2 regions of the Mesorhizobium sp. M0296 genome follow, and region 1 is predicted to be linked to the other one. Evidence: predicted binding sites of a transcription regulator. Region 1 holds the regulator's gene; the other holds the start of a gene.

Region 1 (7,817 bases):
TTGGCGGCTTGTGATTAGCCGGCTAATTCTCGTTCATGCGGCGATCTTCAGCGCGCCCGGCCCCGGAATGGCGCCGGGTGGACACTTGCCGAGGATGATCATGCCGAGCACCTCGTCCTGGGTGACGTCGGTTGTGCGCGCCGTTCCGACAACCCGACCGTTCTTCATGACGCAGACACGGTCGGCAAGCTCGAACACGTCGTGAATATCATGGCTGATCAGGAAGATGCCGATGCCGTCGGCCTTGAGCTGCCTGACCAGTTCGCCGACCTGCGCCGTCTCTTGCGGCCCGAGTGCCGCCGTCGGCTCGTCCATGATCAGGATGCGAGCATTGAACAGGATGGCGCGGGCGATCGCCACCGACTGCCGCTGGCCGCCCGAAAGCTTTACCACCGGCTCCTTGAAGCGTTGGAAACGCGGATTGAGCCTGCCCATCACCTTGCGCGCCTCGGCCTCCATGGCGACGTCGTCGAGCGTACCCCAGCCGGTCATCAGCTCGCGGCCGAGAAACAGGTTGGCGGCCGCATCGACATTGTCGGCCAGCGCCAGCGTCTGGTAGATCGTCTCGATGCCGTACTTCTTGGCGTCGCGGGGATTGGAGATCGAAGCCTCCTCGCCGTTGACGAAAATCTGGCCCGCATCGCGCTTGTAGGCGCCGGACAGGATTTTTATCAACGTCGATTTGCCGGCACCGTTGTGACCGAGCAAAGCCATCACCTCGCCCGGGAAAAGGTCGACAGAGGCATCGTCGACGGCGCGAATGCCGCCGAAAGCGATGGAGATGTTGCGCATGTCGATCAGCGGCGTGGGAGCGGTTTTGTCTGCCATGCTCGTCCTTCCTCCCTAGAGGTCCTGCTTGAGCACCAAGTTGTACGAAAACCGGTTTCCACCTTGCGGGATCATGCTCAGACCCGTTTGCGATAGACGGTATCGAGCCACACCGCGACCACCAGCACGGCTCCGACAACGATGCTCTGCAGCGGCGAATCGATGCCGAGCAGCACCATGCCGGACTGCAGCGACTGCATCAAAAGCGCGCCGAGCATGGCGCCGAGCACTGTGCCGGAGCCGCCGGCGAGCGACGTGCCGCCGATCACCGCCGCCGCGATGACCAGGAGCTCGTCCAGCGTGCCCAGCGCATTGGTCGACGAGTTCTGCCTGGCTGACGAGATCGCTGCGGCGATCGTCGCCAGCACGCCCATGATCATGAACACCTTCATGGTCACCCAGCGCGTGTTGATACCGGCAAGGTTGGCTGCTTCCGGATTGCCGCCGATGGCGAAGACATAGCGGCCGAAACGGGTGCGCTTGGCGATGAAGGTCATGATCAGCCCTACGGCTACAGCCATCAGCACGGGTATGGCGATGCCATGGGCGATGAACAGCCCGCCTTCGGGAACGGTTATATTGTTGGCCGCCGCATATCTGTTCACGATGCCGACCGGCCAAGGATAGGAATTGGCAAGCCATATGGCGCCCATGATGACAAGGCAAGTGACGGCCCCGAGGAACGTCTCGGCCCAGATCGGGCGTAACGGGAAGCGGAACCGCTTGCGCTGCACCCGCCCGTTGAGCAGCATGAACACAACCGCCAGGCACGCGACAATTCCGACGATCCAGCTCCATCGCGCGCCGATCGAACCCGTCGGTCCGCCGCCCATCAGCTGGAAAGTGGCATCCAGCGGCGCAATCGTCTGCCCACTGACGACCCACCATGCGGCACCCCGCCAGACCAGAAGGCCGCCCAGCGTCACGATGAAGGCCGGCACCTCGAGATAAGCGATGATGTATCCCTGGAACGCTCCGATCAGAAGGCCAAGCGCCAGGCCGATGGCCAGTGCCAGGATCCAGATCCAGGGGTTGCCTAATTGCAGACCGACCATTCGCACCAGGAAATGCACCTGCGCAAAACCCATGACCACGCCGATCAGGCCTTCGGCGGAGCCGACCGACAGGTCGATATTGCGCATGACGATAACCAGCACCATTCCGGCGGCCATTATGGCCACGGCCGAAGTCTGCACCGACAGGTTCCAGAGATTGCGTGGCGTCAGGAAGGTCCGGCTGTCGAAGTCGAACGGATTGACGCCGAGCCGTACGCTAGAAATGACATGCAGGCCGACCCAGATGACCAGCAGCGCGCCGACCATGCCGAGCATGCGCGTGTCGAGTTCGGTTGCCTTGAGAAATCGGGCAACGATGCCGAGCTCGGATTCCCGTGCCCGGTCTGCCGTGTTGTCGACCGGCGTGTTGGACGTCGTGTCGGTCATGATGTTTCTCCCGCCGGGTTGCCGTCTGCCGCGGATGCCGGAAGCAGCCTAGAAGTTATCCGCCGGAAGCGGAAAAACAACTCTTGTTGAAAAAACGCCGCGGCGAGCGGCCGCGGCGTTCGGACTTCTCGGAATCGTCGGCTCAGTTGCAGACTGGAACAGTGCCAGCCGTCACGCCGGCGCAGACCTCTTCTTTCTTGATCCAGCCGGCGTCGATGACGACGTTGAGGTTGTCCTTGGTGATGGCGACCGGGGTCAGGAACAGCGACTTGACGGTATTGCCGCCGGGCGTGGTGAAATCCTTCACGCCGGCAATGTCGGTCATCTGCTTGCCGTCGGCCAGTTGCGAGGCGATCTCGGCGGCATTCTTGCCGAGCTCGCGCGCATCCTTCCACACCGACACGGTCTGTGTGCCGAGCGCGATGCGGTTCAGCGCGGCGTGGTCGCCGTCCTGGCCCGAAACCGGAACCGATCCGGCCAGCCCTTGCGCCGTCAGCGCGGCGACGACGCCGCCGGCAGTGCCGTCATTAGCGGCGACCACGGCATCGACCTTGTTGTCGTTGGCGGTCAGGAACTGTTCCATGTTCTTCTGAGCGTTGGCCGGCAGCCAGCCGTCCGTATAGGCCTCGCCGACATTCTTGATCTTGCCGCCGTCGATGGCCTCCTTCAGCACCTCCATCGAACCGGCAAACAGGAAATCGGCATTCGGATCGGAACCCGAACCCTTGATGAAGACGTAGTTGCCTTCCGGCTTCACCTTGAAGACTTCGCGGGCCTGCATGCGGCCGACTTCCTTGTTGTCGAAGGTCAGATAGAACACGTCCTTGTTCTCGATCAGCCGGTCATAGCCGACGACCGGGATGCCTTCGTCCAGTGCCTTCTGCACGGCCGGCCCGATGGCCGAGGCGTCCTGCGCCAGGATGATCAGTGCGTTGGCGCCCTGCGAGATCAGGCTCTCGACGTCGGTGAGCTGCTTGCCGGGGTTGGACTGTGCGTCGGCGGAAATATACTTGTCGCCTGCGGCCTCGATGGCCGCCTTCATTGCGGCCTCGTCGGTCTTCCAGCGCTCTTCCTGGAAGTTCGACCAGGAAACGCCGATGACCTTGTCTTTAGCCTGCGCCACCGACGCCAGCGCCAGCGTCATGGCGACACCCGCCAGAATGGCGGTCGTGAATTTCTTCATCATATCCTCCCTGCGCCGCGTACGGCGTGACCAATTGGCTCAAAGACCAGCTTAGAAGCTCTAATTTTTTCGAGCCTCGAAAAAATACTGGCCCGATCTCCGGCTGCTGTCAACATCGATTCTGATGGATTTTGATGAGTCTGCGAGTTTTTTCGAGCGTCGGAATAAACGATGACAGCGCCACCTGCATCTGACACTATTTGCCTGCATCCGACACTATTTGTCGGACATTACCGACGGCTTCCGGTTCATGAGCGGCCGCGGCAACCGGGAGGAAAGCAAAACAATGTCGGTCGGAATCCGCCATGACGATTTGCGCCGGCGCAACCGGGCGATGGTGATCTCGGCGGTGCGCCGGGCCGGCCAGCCATCGCGTACTGAGATCGCAGCTACCACCGGCCTCAGTCATTCGACCATATCGGCGATCTCTTCCGACCTGATACGGGAAGGCATCCTCGCCGAGAGCAAGGCAAGTGAGCCCGTTTCGTTGAAACGCGGTCGTCCGCAGGTCGGCCTCGCCCTCAATCCGGAAGCGGCGGCGGTGCTGACCGTGGTGTTGTCGCTGAATTTCCTGTCGGCCGCCATTATCGACTATACGGGACAGGTGGTCGCCGAGGAACAGCGCCGGCTGGACACGCTGACCATGCCGCGCGACGAGCTGATCCGTGAATGCATGGCCATCGTCCGGCGCCGGCTGCAGGATCCAGACCTTGACGTCCGCAGTGTCGCCCGCATCGCCCTGGCGATTCAGGGCATTACCGACTCCCCTGCACGCGCCATGCTGTGGTCGCCGATCACGCCGCAGACCGACATCGCCTTTGCCGACATGCTGGAGGGCGAATTCGGCATCCCGGCAACGGTGGAGAACGACTGCAACATGATGGCGGTGGCTTTGCGCTGGCGCAATCCGGATCGCTATCGCGACGACTTCATCGCCATCCTGCTTTCGCATGGCATCGGCATGGGGCTGGTGCTGAAGGGCGAACTGTTCACCGGGACGCATTCCTCGGGCGGCGAATTTGGCCACATGATCCATCGTCCGGGCGGCGCGCTCTGCCGTTGCGGGCGGCGCGGCTGCATCGAGGCGTATGCCGGCAACTACGCCATCTGGCGCAACGCCAGGCAGATGAGCGAAGACAGCGAACCGGTCGCCGACGTCAGCGACGCCGACATGCGAGCACTGGCGGCCCGGGCGCGCGAGAAAGATGGGCCGGAACGCGAGGCCTACCGCAAGGCCGGCGAAGCGCTGGGTTTCGGTCTCGGCTCGCTGTTCGCGCTGATCGATCCGGCACCGGTCGCGATGGTCGGCGCCAGTGCCGCCGCCTTCGATCTGATCGAGCCGGCCTTGCGGAAGGCAATCGCCCAGACCGCCGGCGGCCAGCATTCAGGCTCGATCTCCTTCGATACAGAGCCGAACGAATTGCCGCTGATCCGCGAAGGCTGCGCGATGCGGGCGTTAAGCTTCGTCGACCAGGAGATTTTCGCGCCGGGCGCGCAAATGAGGCCCAGCGTCAGAAAGAACGTAGCATGACCAGGCGGGTCAATCTTCCCTGATCGCATAGCCGGCACCGCGGATGGTGCGGATGACATCCGGCATCCGGCCGTTGTTGACGGCTTTGCGCAGCCGCCCGACATGCACGTCGACGGTGCGTTCGTCGATGTAGATTGTCTCGCCCCAGACATTATCGAGTAACTGGCTGCGCGAGAAGACACGGCCCGGATGCCGCATCATGAACTCGAGCAGCCGGAATTCGGTCGGCCCGAGCCTGATTTCGCTCTTCTTGCGATAGACCCTGTGCGATTCGCGATCGAGCACGATGTCGCCGACCTTCAGCACGCTGGACAGCACTTCCGGCTTGGCGCGCCGTAGCAGCGCCTTGACCCTGGCCATGAATTCTGGTGTCGAAAACGGTTTGACCAGATAGTCGTCGGCGCCGGTCGAAAGACCGCGCACCCGGTCGCTCTCCTCGCCGCGCGCGGTCAGCATGATGATCGGCAGCCGCTCGGTTTCGGGGCGCACCCGCAACCGACGACAGAGCTCGATGCCGGAAACCGCTGGTATCATCCAGTCGAGCACCAAAAGGTCGGGCACATTCTCCTGCAAACGGATCTCGGCTTCGTCGCCGCGTGTCACCACCTCGACCTGGTAGCCTTCGGATTCGAGATTGTAGCGGAGCAGCACACCCAACGGCTCCTCGTCCTCCACCACCATTATGCGTGGTGCGATCATCGGCTGGGCACCCCCATCATGTCACCGGTGCGGACATTGTCGTTTCGTCCTGCTTCGGACGATTGACCGGCAATTGCTCGCCGGTCAGCACATAATACGCATTTTCGGCGATGTTGGTGACATGGTCGCCGATCCGCTCCAGATTCTTGGCGCAGAACAGCAGGTGCGTGCAAGCGGTGATGTTGCGCGGATCTTCCATCATGTAGGTCAAGAGCTCGCGGAACACGGACGTGTATTTGACGTCGATGCGCTCGTCGGCGGCACGCAGCTTGGCCAACGCGGCCGCATCGCCTGCAGCATATTCCTCGATGACACCCTGCACCTGGATGAGAACCAGTTGCGCCATCGCGTCGATGGAATGCGACAGGTCCCGCGGCGTGGCGCTGAGGCCGACCGCACTCACGCGCTTGGCGATATTCTTGGCAAGGTCGCCGATGCGTTCGAGGTCGCCCGCCATGCGGATCGCTCCGACCACATGGCGAAGATCGTGGGCCATCGGCTGGCGTTTGGCGATGAGGGTGATGGCGCGGTCGTCCAGTTCGCGTTGACGCGCATCCATGATGGCGTCGTCGGAAACGACGCGTTGCGCCAGCACGTTGTCGGAATTCAACAGGGCCTTGGTCGCCCCGCCGACCATCGAACCGGCGAGGTCGGCCATGTCGCGGATCAGCTTGCTGATCTGCTCGAGATCCTCGTCGAAAGAAGCGACTGTGTGTTCGCCCATGGTCCTGTCCTCATATGCATGATCGGAACGGCTCAGCCGAAGCGGCCAGTGATGTAGTCCTGCGTGCGCTTCTCGCGGGGCGACGTGAAGATCTTCTCGGTCCGGTCGAACTCGACCAGCTCACCCAGATACATGAAGGCGGTCTGGCGCGACACGCGCGCCGCCTGCTGCATGTTGTGGGTGACGATGACGATCGTGTAGTCGGCTTGCAACTCGTCGATCAGTTCCTCGATCTTGGCGGTCGACAACGGGTCGAGGGCCGAAGCCGGTTCGTCGAGCAGAATGACTTCCGGCTTCACCGCCACCGTGCGGGCGATACAGAGCCGCTGCTGCTGGCCGCCGGACAGGCTCAAGCCGCTGGCGTTGAGCTTGTCCTTGACCTCGCTCCACAGCGCGGCGCGCTTCAACGCCTGTTCGACGCGGCCGTCCATCTCGGACTTGCCGAGGTTCTCGTAGAGCCTGACGCCGAAGGCGATGTTCTCGTAGATCGACATCGGGAACGGCGTCGGCTTCTGGAACACCATGCCGATCTTGGTCCTGAGGAGGTTGAGATCCTGCGACCGGTCGAGAATGTTCTTGCCGTCGAGCAGCACCTGGCCCTCGGCCGTCTGTTTTGGGTAGAGCTCATAGATGCGGTTGAACACACGCAGCAGCGTCGATTTCCCGCAACCCGAAGGGCCGATGAAGGCCGTGACGCTGCGCTCGGGCAGCGACAGGCTGATGTCCTTCAGCGCCTTGCTCTGGCCGTAGTAGAAGTTGAGGTTCTTGACCTCGATCTTCGTCTTCTCGGCTACCGTTTCGGCCATCGTCATGTCTGGGGACAACATCTGTGTCATCTGTCCTCTCTGCGTCCGGTAAGGCTGCGGGCGAGGATGCTCAAGCCCAGAACCGTCAGGGTGATTATGAGTGCGCCGGTCCACGCCAGTTGCTGCCATTCCTCGTAAGGGCTGAGAGCGAACTGGAAGATGGTCACCGGCAGGCTGGCCATCGGCGCGTTGATATTGCTGCTCCAGAACTGGTTGTTGAGCGCGGTGAAGAGCAGCGGCGCCGTCTCGCCGGAAATGCGTGCTATCGCCAGCAATATGCCGGTGACGATGCCGGACAATGCGGCGCGGTAGGCGACCGAACGGATCACCACCCAGCGTGGCGCGCCGATCGCGGCACCGGCTTCACGCAACGCGTTCGGCACTAGGCTGAGCATGTCTTCAGTGGTGCGCACGACCACCGGAATGACCAGGATGGCAAGCGCAACTGCGCCGGCAATGGCCGAGAAATGTCCCATTGGCCGCACCATCAGCTCATAGACAAACAAGCCGATGATGATCGACGGCGCCGACAACAGGATGTCGTTGATGAAGCGGACGACGGTGGTGATGCGCGAAAAGCGTCCATACTCGGCCATGTAGGTTC
Region 2 (7,817 bases), on a different contig from region 1:
GATTGCTTGCCGCGATATTCGGGATGGGCACGCCAGCCGATATCGGCGAGCAGGCAGGCGGCGTGGCGGTAGCGCGCCTCATCCCTGGTCTCGTCGATGCCGAAGGCGGCGAACGCCTTGCCGGTCCACTCGACAAGCTCATGCGCGTGGTCGACCGAGCGCGAGCGCAGGCGGGCAAGCTCTTCCGCCGCCGAGATCAGCGGATCGGCTTTCTGCTCGGCCTTGTCGAGCAGCGAATAGAGAAAGCCCTCACGCACGCCCAGCGCCGACACGATGATCTTCGACGGCTGCATCGCCGCCATGATCTCCTGCAGCACTATTGCGCCATAGGGCAGCAGCGAACGGCGGTTCTTGGAGATGCCCTCGATGCCTTTGATCTTGTCGATCTCGGCCTTGGCGACCTGCCGGAGGAAGTTCGCGGCGCTTTCGATGCCGATCTCGTAATGGTGCATGACGCCGAGCGGATAGTTGGTCATTTCCATGTGTAGCCGGGCGAGATTTCGCCAGGTGCCGCCGACCGTGTAGAAGGTCCTGCCCTGCCCGCCCTTTAGCAATTTCGCCCGCGCCAGTTGCTCGCGCGTGATCCTTGCCGCCTGGGTCAGCGAGTTCTTCGCCATGTCCTGCAGGCGCAAGCCGCCCAACGGCAGCGTGATGCCGTCACCGATCGTCTCACCGTCAATATCGATCAGCTCGAGGCTGCCGCCGCCAAGATCGCCGGCGATGCCGTTGGCCGGATGGAAACCGGAAATGACGCCGAGCGCCGAATAATGGGCTTCCTCGCGGCCGCTCAGCACCTGGATCTCGGTCTTGAGCACATCCTCGGCGCGGTGGATGAAGTCGGGGCCGTTGACCGCCTCGCGAGCGGCGGCGGTCGCCAGCACATACATGCGCTCGGCGCCGGCCTGGTCGGAGAGTGCGCGGAAACGGCGGAACTCTTCCATCGAGCGCGTCACCGCCTCGGGATCGAGCTTTCCGGTCGAAACGATGCCGCGGCCGAGGCCGGCCAGCATCTTTTCGTTGAACAGCAAGGTCGGCGAGCGCGCCAGCCCCTCATAGATGACAAGACGGATCGAGTTCGATCCGATATCGATGATGGACAGCGGTCGGCGGTCCTGAAGCCGGCCCTGGGACGCTGAAATCATCAGCCCGTCGCTGCGTTCTGTTTCTTGCGGCGCTTGAACTGCGCGATGCGCTTGGGCGCATGCGACTTCAACGCATCGCCCCGTCCGGACAGGCTCGGATTGGTCATGAAATATTCCTGCGCGTTGAACGGTTCCTCGCCCTCCTCCAGCACAACGCGCCGGGAGGTTCCGTCAGCCAATACGTCGAAACTTTGCTGGTTGTCCATGATGTTGCCAAGCATGATCTGGCCGAGCACCTGTTCGTGCACAGTTGGATTGGTGATCGGCACCATGGTCTCGACGCGGCGGTCGAGATTGCGTGGCATCAGATCGGCCGAGGAGATGTAGACGATCGCCCCGTCCGATGGCAGGCCGTGGCCGTTGCCGAAGCAATAGATGCGGCTGTGCTCGAGGAAACGGCCGACGATCGACTTCACCCTAATGTTCTCCGACAGGCCGGGCACCTGCGGTCTCAGGCAGCAGATGCCGCGCACGACGAGATCGATCTCGACGCCGGCGCGGCTGGCATCGTAGAGGGCATCGATGACGATCGGGTCGACCAAGGCGTTCATCTTCATCCAGATGCGGGCCGGCCTGCCCTCCAGCGCGTGGCTGATCTCATCCGAAATGTGCTGGAGGATGCGGTCGCGCAGCGTGAACGGCGATATGGCCAGCCGCATCTGCTCGGCCGGCTCGGCATAGCCGGTGATGAAGTTGAACAACTGGGCGACATCGCGCGCGATCGTCGGGGCGGTGGTGAAGAAGGACAGGTCGGTGTAGATGCGTGCCGTGACCGGGTGGTAGTTGCCGGTGCCGAGATGCACGTAATTGCGCAGCCTGCCGTCCTCGCGCCGCACCACCAGCGACATTTTCGCATGGGTCTTCAGTTCGAGGAAGCCGAAGACCACCTGGACGCCGGCGCGCTCGAGGTCGCGGGCCCAGCGGATGTTGGCTTCTTCGTCGAAGCGCGCCTTGAGCTCGACCAGCGCGGTCACCGACTTGCCGGCCTCGGCGGCGTCGACCAGAGCGCGCACGATCGGGCTGTCGTTGGAGGTGCGATAGAGCGTCTGCTTGATCGCCACCACTTCCGGATCGGCCATTGCCTGGCGCAGGAACTGCACCACGACGTCGAAGGATTCGTAGGGGTGGTGGACGATGATGTCCTTCTCGCGGATCGCCGCAAAACAATCGCCGCCATGCTCGCGGATGCGCTCGGGGAAGCGCGGATTGTAGGGCGTGAACTTCAGATCGTCGCGGGCGACGGCGACGATCTCCGAGATCTGGCTGAGCGCCAGCGGACCGGTGAGCACGCTGATGCGGCTTGCCGAAACGCCAAGCTCCCCGGCGACGAAGTCGCGCAGTTCGGGCGGCATCAGCCGGTCGAATTCGATCCGGATAACCGAGCCGCGGCGCCGCCGCTTCAGCGCCGTCTCGAACAGGCGCACCAGATCCTCTGATTCTTCCTCGACCTCGATATCGCTGTCGCGGATGATGCGGAACGTGCCGGAACCCTTGACCTCGTAGCCCGGGAACAGCTTGCCGATATAAAGACCGACCGCCTCCTCGAGCGGGATGAAGCGAACATGGCGCTTGCGATCCGGCAAGCGGATGAAGCGCCTCAGTGCCACCGGCAGGCGCAAAAGCGCGCTCATTTCCTCGCCGTTCTTACGGTGGCGCAATTGCAACGCCATCGAGAAACCGAGATTGGGAATGAACGGGAACGGATGCGCCGGGTCGATCGACAGCGGCGTCAGCACCGGAAATACCTGCTCCTGGAAATGGTCCTCGAGCCAGATCTTCTCGTCCTTGCTCAGCGCATCGCGGGTGATGCTCTCGATGCCTTCCTTGTCGAGGAGCAGCATCAGCGCCGAAAGGCTTTTCTGCTGGTCCTCCTGCAGGCGCTCGACCTCGCGCAGCAATTGTTCGAGCTGCTGCTCGGGCGTGCGTCCGTCCGGGCTCTTCAGCACGATGCCCTCGCGCACCTGGCCGGCAAGACCCGCAACGCGGACCATGAAGAACTCGTCGAGGTTGGCGGCCGATATCGACAGGAAGCGAACACGCTCGAGCAGCGGATGATTGGCGTTCAGCGACTCTTCGAGCACGCGCCGGTTGAATTGGAGCCAGGAAAACTCGCGGTTGACGAAGCGGTCAGGATTGCCGCCTTCGCGGCTCGCCGCCTCGACGGTGATGAATTCGTTCTGCACCGGCTTCAGTTCGTTCATGGTTTCCGCTCTTCCCACACCGTTCGACGACCATAGCCTTAACCGGCTTAACTTATCCTCTGACAGGCTTTTGCGACAGTTTCATTTCATCGATCTTGCAAAGAGACGGGTTATGATCCAGATGCAATCGACAAGATCAGGAGACGACGATGGCAGGCGGTTCCATTCCCCATTTCCAGAACGATGCGGGCTATCCGGCAATTGACATCGGCGTCAAGGAATTCATGTGCACCGGCGCCAATCCGCCTTTCGACCACCCGCATGTATTTCTCGACATGGGCGACGACAATGAAAAAGTCTGCCCCTATTGCTCGACGCTCTATCGCTATTCGCCGAAGCTGAAGGCGTTGGAAACGCAGCCGCCGGGCTGCCTCTATCTCGACCAGGCCGCCTGATTCTTTCGCGACAACCCTGATGCAGGAAACGCAGTCCCGGCAGGTGGTCATCGCCGGGGCGGGCGTCGCCGGGCTGACCGCGGCACTGGCCTTCGCCGAGCGCGGCTATCGGACAAAACTGTTCGAACAGGCGCAGCACCTCGAGGCTGCCGGCGCCGGTATCCAGCTTTCGCCCAACGCGACGCGCATCCTACGGCAGCTCGGCGTACTCGATCGGCTGCTGGCGACGGCGGTGCGGCCGGAGGCGGTCGTGCTCAAGGATGCCGCCACGCTGCGCAAGCTGGCGCGCGTACCGCTTGGCCAGGCGGCCGAAACGCGCTGGGGAGCGCCCTATCTCGTTGCCCACCGCGCGGATCTGCAGTCAGCGCTGATGCAGCGAGTTTCGGAGCAGCCCGGTATCGATCTGATCGCCGGCGCGCGGGTGACCGACATCGCAGCCGGATCGAAAGGTGTTACCGTCACTGCATCGGCTGATGGCGACACGGTCGAGGCTGGCTGTCTTTTGATCGGCGCCGATGGCGTCTGGTCGTCGGTGCGAGAAACGCTTGCCCGCAACGCAGCCGATTTCCGGAGAAGCCGGTTTTCGGGCGAGCTTGCCTGGCGCGCCACGGTGGCCGCCGACAGCCCCGCTGGACAAACCTTTGCGGCGATCGGTGAGCCCGATTGTGTTACTGCATTCCTCTATTCCGGCTTCCATATGGTCGCCTATCCGGTCAGCCGTGGCACTGCCTTCAACCTCGCTGCCTTCACAAAGGGCGAGCGCATCGCCGAGGGCTGGTCGGGGCATGCCGACCCCGCCATCCTCGCCAGCGCCATGCGCGGTACCGCGCCGGCGCTGGTCCGTCTGGCGAGCGAGGCCGCGCCATGGACGGCATGGCCGATCCACACCGTCGAGCAGCGGCGGTGGACGACGCCGGAAGGCATCGCGCTGATCGGCGATGCGGCGCATGCGATGACGCCGTTTGCCGCACAGGGCGCGGCGATGGCGATCGAGGACGCGGTAACCCTTGCCGGTTTGGTTGCCACCTCGCCTGCCGATCTCAGCAGCGCGCTTGTCGCCTGGGAACAGGCGCGGCGGCCGCGCGTCGCCCAGGTCGCCCGCCGCGGCGTCGTCAACCGCCTCGCCTGGCATGCGGCCGGGCCGGTGGCGATGGCCCGCAACCTGTTCCTGGCGATGCGCTCGCCCGAAAAACTCGCCGCCGATCTCGACTGGCTCTATGGCTGGCGGGCGTTGGACGATGGCGCGCGATGATACGCACGACAGGCTGGAGGGACAGCGCCCTGGACAGCACCCCTCTCTGTCCTGCCGGACATCTCTCCCACTTGGGGGGAGATTGGCCATCACATTGGCTTTCGCCAATCTTCAAGGTTGCATGACCTAGCAAGGCGCCGAAGCCGCTAATCTCCCCCCTCGTGGGGAGATGTCCGGCAGGACAGAGGGGGGCGCGAAGGATCGCGGCGTTGATCAGCCGGAACCCTCTTCAATTGTAAAGCCGCATCGACAGGCCGAGCGAGGCCGGCAGCGGATCCCACCAGCCGGTGCGCAGCCCGGCCGTGCGCAGTGCCGCCGCCGTCCAGGTGTTGCAGCCGATCAGCGCGTTGAAATGACCATTGGCTTCGAAGAACCGATCGAAGCGGGAATAGGCCGCACTCTCGATCGGGATGGCCCCGTTCGGCCCCTGCCGGAAGCTTGCCGCAATGTAATCGAGCAGCGCCGTAAACCGCTCCTCGCCGATGTCGAAGGCAGCGACGTCGCGATGCGGCTCGGCGATGTCGACGGAAATGTCGACATGCATTGCCGAGGCATCGACCGATAGCGCCTTCATCACCGGCACCGCCTTCAGCTCCGACCAGGTCGGCGTCTCCAGATAGAAGGCGCGGCCGCCCCAGCCGAAGACGATGTAGCGGACCTCCGCCATGTCTGCTGGAATGCCGGCATCGACCAGGAAATGGAAGCGCCGGCGCACATCGTCGTCGACCGGGATGGCGATGTCGGTGTGGATCGGATTTTGCAGCACCAGGATACGGTGGCTTGTGCCGATCGGATCGGCAACGGCCGCCGGCCAGAGCGGGCGCGGCAGCAGCGTGCCCAGCGCCACCGCAAGGACTGCTGCAACGACCAGCAGGCCAAGAAAACGGGCAAGCTTCTTCATGGGAAAGGCATAGAACAAGCAATGCTCAAGGTGAAGCCCCTCCGAACGTTGCACAGCTGACTTAGAGCTTGACGCATATCCTCCCCGGGAGGATATGCTCAAGCATGTCAGATCACCTCCACGCCTCGCATCCTTCCATCATAAAGCGCCTGAAGCGCGCGCAAGGCCACCTTGCGGCGGTGCTGGCGATGATCGAGGCGCATCGCCCTTGCGTTGACCTGGCGCAGCAGCTTCATGCAGTCGAAAAAGCGATCAGCAGCGCCAAGCGCGAGCTGATCAACGATCACATCGAGCATTGCCTGACGGACAGCGTGGAAACCGGCGGCAACTCGCTGGCGGAACTCAAGCAGCTGGCGAAGTATCTATGAATGCCATCGTAGCCCGCATTCTGGACTGGCTCGGGTTCGGCTCGCACGCCGCACATCATCACGGCGATCACGGTCCGCACGGTCACAGCCATGGCGTCATCGACGCGACAATTGCCACCACCGACCGGGGCATCTGGGCAATCAAATGGTCGTTCGTGATCCTGGCCATCACCGCGGCATTGCAGATGGTCGTGGTTGCGTTGTCGGGGAGCGTGGCATTGCTGGCCGACACGATCCATAACATCGGCGATGCGACCACGGCGATCCCGCTATGGATTGCGTTCGTTCTGGCGCGGCGCAAGCCGTCGCGGATCTTCATGTATGGCTTGGGCCGGGGCGAGGATCTGGCCGGCATCATCATCGTGCTCATCATCCTGTTCAGCGCTGTAGTCGCTGCCTACCAAGCCATCGACAGGCTGATCAATCCACAAGTGGTGACACACCTGGGCTGGCTGACTGCGGCGGGCATTGTCGGCTTCCTCGGCAACGAGGCGGTTGCCGTGTTCCGTATCCGCGTCGGTCGCGAAATCAACAGCGCGGCACTGATTGCCGACGGCTACCACGCCCGCACAGATGGACTTACCAGCCTTGCCGTGGTCATCGGAGCCATCGGCGTTTGGTTCGGCTTTTCCTTGGCCGATCCGATCGTCGGCCTGCTGATCACGATTGCGATCTTCGGTATCGTCTGGCAATCGGCCCGCTCGGTGCTGACCCGCATGCTGGATGGAATCGAACCCGGTGTGATAGACGAAATCCGACATGCCGCCGAGCATGTTCCGGGCGCGCGCATTGTCGATGCCAAGGCGCGCTGGATCGGTCATAGATTGCACGCCGACATCGCAATTGCCGCGGACGAAACCCTGCCGCTGTCGGCGGCGAACAAGATCGCCGCAGCGCTGAAGGACGAACTATCCCAGCATATGCCGGCCCTGGCTGAGGCGAATGTGCAGTTTTCAACGGAACGTGGAGAGAACGACCATCCTCACGAGCACACGCATCACCACGGCCACATGCACTGACGCTCGCCGATTTTCTGCTAGTCTCGTCCGATGTTCCAGACGCTCGTCGAATTTCAGCGCACGATCTATCTGACGCTCGGCGAACAGATCAAGCTGCTTGCGGCCGGAGGCAATTGGCTGGCGTTCATGGCCTTCCTGCCGATGGGCGTCGTGTTCGGGGCTGCCCATGCGCTGACGCCGGGGCACAGCAAGGCCGTCCTGGCGACGTATCTTGCCGGTTCGGATGCGAAGGTCTCGCGTGGTCTGCTCGTATCTATCACGCTATCGTTCACGCATGTGACGATTGCCGTTCTGATTGCGGCTCTCTCGCTGCCACTGGTCTCAATAGCATTGGGCAGCGTCGGCCGCGCTCCGCTTCTGGAGCACATCAGTCGCGGGCTGCTCGGCCTCATTGGCGTCTGGATGCTCTGGCGCGCTTTGAGCCACAGCCATCACCACAGGCACGAGGGCGAGGCTGTCGGCGTCATGGCAGGCCTGATCCCATGTCCGCTTACGCTTTTCGCTATGACTTTCGCGATGTCCAGGGGTGTTCCGGCAGC

Evidence for each region. Region 1 encodes PhoB, which activates phosphate uptake and scavenging genes when phosphate is short. Its sites were predicted from a motif close to TGTCATNNANCTGTCAT; they were not measured.
Region 2: a site for PhoB is predicted at 3,416-3,432, ahead of NKI97_RS22790 (RNA degradosome polyphosphate kinase). Genes of this name have one in related genera too.

What each region holds. Positions count from the first base shown of each region.
Region 1 covers NZ_JAMYRZ010000042.1:28,248-36,064, reverse strand. The annotation lists gene NKI97_RS29195 (ATP-binding cassette domain-containing protein) at 34-828, opposite strand; gene NKI97_RS29190 (sugar ABC transporter permease) at 906-2,270, opposite strand; gene xylF (D-xylose ABC transporter substrate-binding protein) at 2,413-3,453, opposite strand; gene NKI97_RS29180 (ROK family protein) at 3,740-4,984, shown strand; gene phoB (phosphate regulon transcriptional regulator PhoB) at 4,994-5,683, opposite strand; gene phoU (phosphate signaling complex protein PhoU) at 5,700-6,407, opposite strand; gene pstB (phosphate ABC transporter ATP-binding protein PstB) at 6,440-7,243, opposite strand; gene pstA (phosphate ABC transporter permease PstA) at 7,240-7,817, opposite strand, start outside.
Region 2 covers NZ_JAMYRZ010000025.1:60,343-68,159, reverse strand. The annotation lists gene ppx (exopolyphosphatase) at 1-1,142, opposite strand, end outside; gene NKI97_RS22790 (RNA degradosome polyphosphate kinase) at 1,142-3,343, opposite strand; gene NKI97_RS22785 (zinc-finger domain-containing protein) at 3,493-3,738, shown strand; gene NKI97_RS22780 (FAD-dependent monooxygenase) at 3,758-4,990, shown strand; gene NKI97_RS22775 (TIGR02117 family protein) at 5,220-5,891, opposite strand; gene NKI97_RS22770 (metal-sensing transcriptional repressor) at 5,996-6,259, shown strand; gene NKI97_RS22765 (cation diffusion facilitator family transporter) at 6,256-7,278, shown strand; gene NKI97_RS22760 (HoxN/HupN/NixA family nickel/cobalt transporter) at 7,309-7,817, shown strand, end outside.